Desulfatibacillum aliphaticivorans DSM 15576: one gene and its partner. The protein of the gene in region 1 interacts with the protein of each later gene in a pairwise test. Links are inferred from orthologs where the notes say so. Each region holds a gene or a part of one and is shown on either strand. Other genes may lie near its edges.

What was found.
Region 2: the proteins of eno (region 1) and rpe interact in binary tests that used the Escherichia coli proteins (3 or more experiments, as listed by UniProt). The link is inferred for Desulfatibacillum aliphaticivorans DSM 15576 from one-to-one orthologs.

What each region holds. Positions count from the first base shown.
Region 1 is NZ_AUCT01000018.1:65,890-70,494, forward strand. Bases 930-3,796 are described here. They hold eno (phosphopyruvate hydratase), read left to right. Parts: upstream 930-1,653; coding sequence 1,654-2,940; downstream 2,941-3,796. Other genes in these bases: G491_RS0115870 (pyridoxamine 5'-phosphate oxidase family protein), read right to left, coding at 930-1,046; G491_RS0115875 (helix-turn-helix domain-containing protein), read right to left, coding at 1,076-1,489; G491_RS0115885 (hypothetical protein), read left to right, coding at 3,013-3,796. Outside these bases: more of G491_RS0115870, read right to left, coding at 615-929; more of G491_RS0115885, read left to right, coding at 3,797-4,002; G491_RS0115890 (amidase), read right to left, coding at 4,009-4,605. UniProt on the Escherichia coli protein: Catalyzes the reversible conversion of 2-phosphoglycerate (2-PG) into phosphoenolpyruvate (PEP). It is essential for the degradation of carbohydrates via glycolysis.
Region 2 is NZ_AUCT01000006.1:198,623-202,228, forward strand. What follows is about bases 357-3,356. They hold rpe (ribulose-phosphate 3-epimerase), read left to right. Parts: upstream 357-1,526; coding sequence 1,527-2,186; downstream 2,187-3,356. Other genes in these bases: rsmB (16S rRNA (cytosine(967)-C(5))-methyltransferase RsmB), read left to right, coding at 357-553; G491_RS0107035 (PASTA domain-containing protein), read left to right, coding at 550-1,530; aroQ (type II 3-dehydroquinate dehydratase), read left to right, coding at 2,630-3,085; G491_RS0107050 (hypothetical protein), read left to right, coding at 3,199-3,356. Outside these bases: more of rsmB, read left to right, coding at 1-356; more of G491_RS0107050, read left to right, coding at 3,357-3,606. UniProt on the Escherichia coli protein: Catalyzes the reversible epimerization of D-ribulose 5-phosphate to D-xylulose 5-phosphate.

The DNA.
Region 1 (4,605 bases):
TGGGTCTACTGCCCGGAAACTTCTAGAAATTATGCAGGCTGGCGATGTCTTGGTTGTGGCACTTTTAGGCGTGGATAAGAACGTGGGGAGATCCTAAGCGGTTAGCCCTGGCAGAGCAGTATCCTGCCAGGGTGCGTGAGCACATGGTGTAGAACCGTGGAGGTAATGGAATTTGGAAACGTTGTAAGACCGGAAGTCTGGCCCAATGCCAACAAGAGCAGGAATTCAACCGGGGCTTTCCGCCCGCCGAACATTCTCAACCCCGAAAATCTCCCCGGCCGCACCTTTTGTTGCTAAAGCAACCCAGGCAACATACTGCCGTTGCCTGGACCACCCTAAACAGGGGCAGGGCAAGCCCTGCACCCTACATAGCCCATGAAACCATTGCGGCTGAATTTGGCGTGTAGGCGCAGGCCCCCCTGCCTGCTTAGGGCGTGCTTCGCACGACCAATAGGCGCCCACAGGGGGGCGCAACTACAATGTAACAAAAACCGGAAAGGATGAATTCGATGTTAGCGGCAGGCCCCCGCCGCATGAGAAGAACAACGCCGCCCCAAACACTGGCGGGGCAAGCCCTGCCTTGGGGCGCTGACGCCATTTCCGTTAACTGTCTGTTAATCCAACTCAATAAAGGTGGATTCCACCGGGCCGTCAAGAAGCAGGATGGAATTGATGTGCACCCGGAAGAATTCCGTATCCTCCTGATCCAGCAGGGGCTTAAGGCGAGGATGGAGAATTAGAAAGGCCCGCGTCAATTCCATGAGATCCCTGGGATCCTGGGGGCCGTAGGTTCCTGTGACGGTCAGGGCCTGGATGTTTTCGTCCCGGCCTTTGTCAAAACTGGCCCGGGAGTCCACCATCACGCAAACATTGGGGTTGGCCTGCATGTTTTTATGCTTGGCGGAATTCTTGCCCGTGACCATAATCAGGGCGTTTCCCTGGCGATCCAGCATATAGGCCATGAGGGAGCAATGGGGCTTGCCGCCGGCGTCGGTGGCCAGGACGCACATATTCTCCCTGGCGAGTAGATCGAATATTTTTTCCATGATGGGCGATTAACTCTTATTTTGTTTGCTCAAGACCCGGACTCCCCGACTTTGCCTTTGAGCTCTTTTTCCAATGCTGCGAAAAGATCCTTTTTTCGCTGCTTCTCGTCTTTGGCCTGAACTGTGATATTAGCCATGCGCTCGGCCTGCTTTTTGGCGAACTTTTCCACTTCGGCTTCCATGTTATTGCCCTGAGCCGCCTTGGGCAAATCCTCCAGCGGGGCGGGGTCCTTAATGTAAATCCGCTCGACCTCGCCCGCCAGGACGTTTTTCAATACTCCCATATCTCCAAGTTTATTACAAATATTTTGAACTTCCTCGGCTGAGTACCCTGTGACCTCGCTGATCTGGGAAACCGTGGGAGGGACCCCGAACTTATGGTCGGCGATGCGAGCTGCGGCCACTACCAGATGCGCTTTATAATAGGGCGAGTTGCGGTCCATGATTTTTTCCTCTATCCGGTCAGGCGATTCTTGACATCTTATCCAATGATTAGGTAGCATCCAATCAAAATTTTTGTCAATAATTGACCGTTTAACAGCCAAAGAAGATTTAACCGAGGCGCTGACTTAACGCGCCCTAAAAAACCTCATGATCGGAGGAAGTCATGACTCAAATACTGGAAGTAACAGCCAGGGAGATATTGGACTCCAGGGGAAACCCCACCGTGGAAGTGGATGTGTACACGGAAAGCGGCGCCATCGGAAGGGCGGCCGTGCCCTCCGGCGCGTCCACGGGCACGCGGGAGGCCCTGGAGCTTAGGGACAAAAAATCCAAGAGATACGGCGGCAAGGGCGTTGCCCAGGCCGTGAAGAACGTGAATGAGATCATCGCTCCTCTGATCATCGGCATGGACGCGGCGGACCAAGCGGCCGTGGACCTGGCCATGCTGGACGAAGACGGCACGGAAAATAAATCCAAGCTGGGCGCCAATGCCATATTAGGCGTGTCCCTGGCCACGGCCCGTGCGGCGGCGGACGCCTTTGGCTTTCCTCTGTACCGCTACCTTGGCGGCGTAGCCGGCCAGACCCTGCCCCTGCCCATGATGAACATCATCAACGGCGGCGAGCACGCAGCCAACAACCTGGACATCCAGGAATTCATGATCATCCCCAAGGGCGCCAAGACGGCGGCCGAGGCGGTTCGCATGGGCGCCGAGGTTTTCGCCAACCTGAAAGCCATCCTGAAAAAAGGCGGGCACGCCACGGCCGTAGGCGACGAAGGCGGCTTCGCCCCGGACCTGGACACCAACGAAGAAGCCTTCAAATGCATCATGGACGCTATCAAGGCGGCCGGATACAAGCCGGGCAAGGACATTGTCCTGGCCATTGACGCGGCCGCCAGCGAATTCTGCGTCAAGGGAAAATACGAACTCAAGGGCGAAGGCAAAAGCCTGACCACCACCCAGATGATCGACTACTATGAGGAAATGATCTCCAAGTACCCCATCGTTTCCATCGAAGACGGCCTGGCCGAAGGAGACTGGGACGGCTGGGAGGAAATGACCAAGCGCCTGGGTTCCATCCAGCTTGTGGGGGACGACATTTTTGTGACCAATCCCGCCATTTTCAGGAAGGGCATTGAAAAGGGCGTGGGCAACTCCATTTTGGTCAAGCTGAATCAGATCGGGTCCCTGACCGAAACCCTGCAGACCATCGACCTGGCCAAACGCTACGGATACACCACGGTGATTTCCCATCGCTCCGGCGAGACCGAAGACACCTTTATCTCCGACCTGGCCGTGGCCGTGAACGCCGGCCAGATCAAGACCGGCTCCCTGTCCAGAACGGACCGGGTGGCCAAATACAATCAGTTAATCCGCATTGAAGAGGACCTGGGAAGAGCCGCGAGCTTCGGGACTCCTTTTGACAAGATCACGGATTCCAAAAAATAATCGTTACCTGCGGGGGAGGCGGACTGCCTCCCCCGTTGTTTTCTCGCAAGAAGCCGTATTATTGAGGACTGCATGAAAATTTTTTCCGGACGCACATTGATTTGCACCCTGGCCTTTTTCTCCCTGACCGCCTTCTCCGCCCAGGCTTACGTCCTGCCCGCCGAACAGGTTTTGGAACTCATGGTCAAAGCCCAGGGGCCGGCCAAAGGGCTTTCCGTAGCCGAACAGGTCGTCGTGTATCCGCCGCCGGAAATTCAACCGGAGCAGGCTGCGCAACCTGAAACCGATGCGGCTGCGTCAGGCATTGAGGGCCGGGAAGGCGGAGCTGTTGGGGAAAAATCGGCAGAAACGCCTCCTCCGGCCCCGTTGACTTTGGAAGGTTCTGTTTCGTATCAGTTTCCGGACAAATTCCGGGAGGAAATCAAGTATCCTCAAGGCCTGGGAATTTTAGCGGTGTCTCCGGCCGGAGCGGCCAAGGTGGAAAACAATTATCTGATCTCCGAGTTTGAGGATCAGTACGACCTGTTCAAGGAGCCTTTGTTATACCGGAACGCCCTGCTGCTTATGGAAAGGCTGAGCCTGGCCGGGGTGAGAACGGACGTGTGCTCTTTGGGATACTGGCAGGGCAAGGCGGCCTATGTGATCGGCGCCCAATTCCCGGACGAGACCGTCCCGCAGCTTTGGGTGGAAAAAAACACCTTTTTGCCCATCCGGTTTATCGTCACCCGCACCGTGCCCGGCAGGAGTCAGGACAGCCTGGAAGTGCAATACAGCGACTGGCAGGGCCTGCTGGTGCAGGACGGCAAAAAAATCCTCCACAGGTATCCCGGACGCATCACCTTTGTGTCCAACGGGCAAATGATCAGCCAACGAACCATGGTGAATTACGCCATGAACCCGTCCTTCCCGCCCGAGTCCTTTGATGTTTCCCGCATGAGGCGGGCTTACGAGCCGGCGCCTCATCTTATGCCGAAGGACCCCGTCTCCGAGGAGATGCAGGGCGTTCACAACGCCTTTGAAGAATTCAAAAAGACCATCGGACAGGACGGCAAAAATCAGTAGCCCGGCTTAGGGATTCACTTTTTCCGCCAGCTTGGGAACGACCCATCCGCCCAGGCTTTTTTCCAGTTCCATGGCGACCGCAATGGTTTTGTGGTCGTTTCCCGGCGTCCCCACCACCTGCACTCCCACGGGCAGGCCTTTTTTGCTCAACCCCAAAGGAACCTGCGTGGACGGAAATCCCATGACGTTGATGATGGCCGTGTACACGAAGTTATCCAGCAGCATGAGCGGCTCCAGGTGGCGCGGAGCGGGTTTGCTGTAAGAGGGATAGAGCATGACGCCGTCCGGGCCGATTAATTCGATCAATTCCCGCCGCAACTCCCGCCCCATCTTGATAAATTTTTCCGTAGGCATGGGAATGCGCTCTCCCAAAGCCAGAGCCAGGGCGGGCAAGGTGTGGTCCGACGCCCTCAAGGCCCATTTGAACAATTCCCAAAACACGGGAATGCGCTTGCCCTGCCCCAGCTGTACGCCAAACTCTTCCGTCTGATGATGATTCAACATACTGGACCAGATGGCGAAGGACCATTTGAGCTTGTTCACCGTGCGATGCTTGACCGAAGCGCCCAATTTTTCCAGGGCGTCCGCAGCTTTCTTTTGGGC
Region 2 (3,606 bases), on another replicon or contig:
GGGCTCCAAAACCAGCCACATGGCCCAACTTATGGACAACAAAGGGGAAATCCTGGCCGCCGACCTGGAGCCGGGTAAGCTCAAAAAACTTGAGGAGGAAATGGCGCGGCTAAAGGTTTCCATTGTCACAACGCGTGCTGTGGATTTTACTGGGGAGCGTTCATTGGAGCCCCAAGGCTTTGACAAGGTTTTGGTGGACGCGCCCTGCACGGGATTGGGCGTAATTCGCCGCAACCCGGATTCCAAATGGTCCAAGACCCTGAATTCCATCCACAAGCACGCCAAACTCCAGGGGATGATCCTATCCCGCGCCGCGGAGCTTGTCAGGCCCGGGGGCTTGATCCTATACTCGGTTTGCAGTATGGAACCGGAGGAAACGGACGGCGTTATTAAGGCTTTTTTAAGGAACAATGAGGACTTCACCCTGGAGCCGAGTCCTTTGCCCAAGGATGGGGATCAAACCATGCTGGACGAGCATGGCTGCATGCGAACCTTTCCCCACAGGCAGGGTATGGACGGCTTTTTTGCAGCACGCATGAGGCGTCGAGCATGATCAAAAAACTGCCCAGGCTTCTGATATACATTGTGATTTTTTTTGTCGTCATGGGCGGAAGCGCCTATCTTTCCCTGCGCTTTCTGTTCGGCTCCGCCGACACGGTGACGGCCCCGGATCTTGTTGGCAAAGACGTGGTGTACGTCCTGCAAACCCTTTCCGCCATGGGCCTGAACACCAAAGTGGCGGGCATGCGCTATCATCCCACGATTCCGGAAAACAGCGTGGTTTCCCAGGACCCGGAGCCGGGCAGGGAAATCAAGAAAGACCGGGATGTGCGCATCATTCTGTCTTCCGGGCCGGAAACCCTGTCCATGCCCAGCCTGGTGGGGTCGGATCTTCGCAGGGCGAGAATTTGGATCGAGGATAACGGTCTGAACCTGGCCTGGATCACCAGGGTGTACGACGACGCTTTGCCAGACACGATTCTAGCCCAAGAGCCTTTGCCGCCCGACTCCGTGGCGCGCGGTGCGGAAGTCCGTTTGCTGGTGAGTCAGGGCAAACGCCCCAAGGCCATGATCATGCCGGATTTCTCCGGTTTGAACCCGGAAGACGCCATGTTACTGGCCGAACGCTGGGGCTTCAAGGTGAACGACGTCCGGGCGGTGAACAAGGTGGACCAGCCGCCCGGAGTAGTGGTTGACCAGTATCCGGCGATGGGGTATCGCATTCTGGAAGGCCAGGGCATAGAGCTTACGGTCAATCGGCCCAAACCTAATGACAACCAGAGTATAGGCCGAAGCCAGGGGCCTGGGTTTGTATCCTTCCGCGTGCCTCCGGGATTCTTGAAGAGCCATATGGAGCTTAAGGTCAGCGTGGGAGGCGGCCTGCAGGTCCTTTACGACGAATATGTTAGTCCGGGAACCCGGTTGTGGTTCCTGCTGCCGGACAAGGACGGGGAGTTTTTCCTGTACCGGGACGGCCGAATAATCAAGCAAAGCCGTGAAATATTTTTTTATGGGAGACTGAAAAAGTGAAAATTATAGCACCCTCGATTTTGTCCGCGGACTTCGCCCGCCTGGGCGAGGAAGTACAGGCTGTTGAAAAAGCTGGAGCCGACTGGATTCACGTGGACGTCATGGACGGCCGGTTTGTGCCCAACATCACCATTGGCCCCGTGGTCTGCAAGGCGGTCAACAGGGTGACGGACCTTCCCCTTGACGTGCATTTGATGATCAAACAGCCGGAACTGTACGTGGAGGATTTCGTCAAGGCCGGGGCGGATTACATCACCATCCAGGTGGAGTCCACCACCCATCTCAACCGGACCGTCAACCTTATCCGGGAACTGGGCGCCAAGCCGGGCGTGGTATTAAATCCCACAACGCCTTTGTCCTCCCTGGAATGGGTGCTGGAATACGTGGACTTGGTTATGCTCATGAGCGTCAACCCGGGTTTCGGCGGCCAGAAGTTCATTGATAACAGCCTGCGGAAAACCGAGGAATTGGCTAATATGATCCAATCCAAAGGCCTGAACGCGCTCATCGAGCTGGACGGGGGCATTAATTCCAAGACCATCAAGTCCGCTTCCGACGCCGGGTGCGACGCCTTTGTGGCCGGTTCGGCTATTTTCGGCAGCGAAGATTACGCGGCGACCATCAAGGAGTTCAGAACCCTTTTGGGTGAGGCTTAGCCGGTTCGTTATATGGGCGCCGCGGCGTGGGGGCGGGGTTCCCTGCCCAAGTGGATCGCAGGGCGTATCCGTCCAAAATCAGGCGCCCACAGGGGGGCGCCGCTACATAGCGATGCGGATGCAACTATCTATGTAGCTTCAGGGCTTGCCCTGCCAATATTTGGTTGATTTTAATGGACTTTACGAACTCTATTCAACCTGCGCTGCAGCCAAAGAGACGTAGGTTGGGTGGTTCTGCTGCGATGATGGTAATTGAAATCAGCAGGTTATGATTTGATTATACGCCAGTGAACGCCAAGGCGTTATGCAGGTTCACCCAACAAGAATGAACCTAACGCCTTAAAATAACACCGATATGCATTCCCACGCAAAGCATGGGAACGAGAAAACTCACGATCTTAAACGTCAAACGTAGATTTGACCCCAATTTGGGGGAGGGGGCTATGGCAAATACGAACAAACCCGTCATACTGGTCCTGAACGGTCCGAACCTGAACATGCTGGGCAAACGGGAGCCCGAAGTCTACGGCTCCACCACCCTGGATGAAATCAATGAGGGCCTGATAACGCAGGCGGAGGAATTGGGCCTGGAGGTTCAATGCTTTCAATCCAATTCCGAGGGCGCCCTGGTGACCAAAATCCAGGAGGCCTTTCAAAACGTGGACGGCATCATCATCAACCCGGCGGCCTACACCCATACCAGCGTGGCCATCCGGGACGCCTTGCTGCTGCATGACGTTCCCATTATCGAGCTTCACCTGTCCAATGTGTACAAGCGGGAAGAGTTTCGCCACAAGTCTTTTGTTTCGGGTGTGGCAACGGCCCAGATGGCGGGCTTCGGCGCCATGGGTTACAACATGGCCCTGCAGGCTATGGCTGACATGGTGAAAGGCGGTTAAAATGCCGATCGTCGCTGCTTGACCCTTGCTCAATCGTTAAAGAGGCCTATTATTTGAAGCGAGGCTGCGGTCCTCGACTTTTTTTTCCATGGATCCATATTTGTGAGGCTGTTATGATTGAGGATGATGAACATTTGACGGAGCTTATTAACGCTCTTACCCAGGCGAAAAAACGACGAATCCTGGTCCAGATAGGTCGCCAGGACCTGGACGGAGAGGATTTTCTCTTCCACGGGTTTATATTGGATTTTTCCCGGGAGCACGTGCTCATCCAGTTGATAAGCGACCGGTTCGACCTGGACGGATACGAGGTGCTGCGGACGGAAAACATCACCTTGCTGGATTCTGAGTTCGAACACAGGCGATTTTTGGAACGGGCTCTGGGCATACGGGGTATGCGGCCGATCCCTCTGGAGGGCATTGACCTCAAAGATACCCGCTCCATGTTCCGGTCCGTTGAAAAGTTATTTCCCTTGTTGGTTATTCACAGGGAATGGGATTCGGACGGAGAGTGCGAGGTC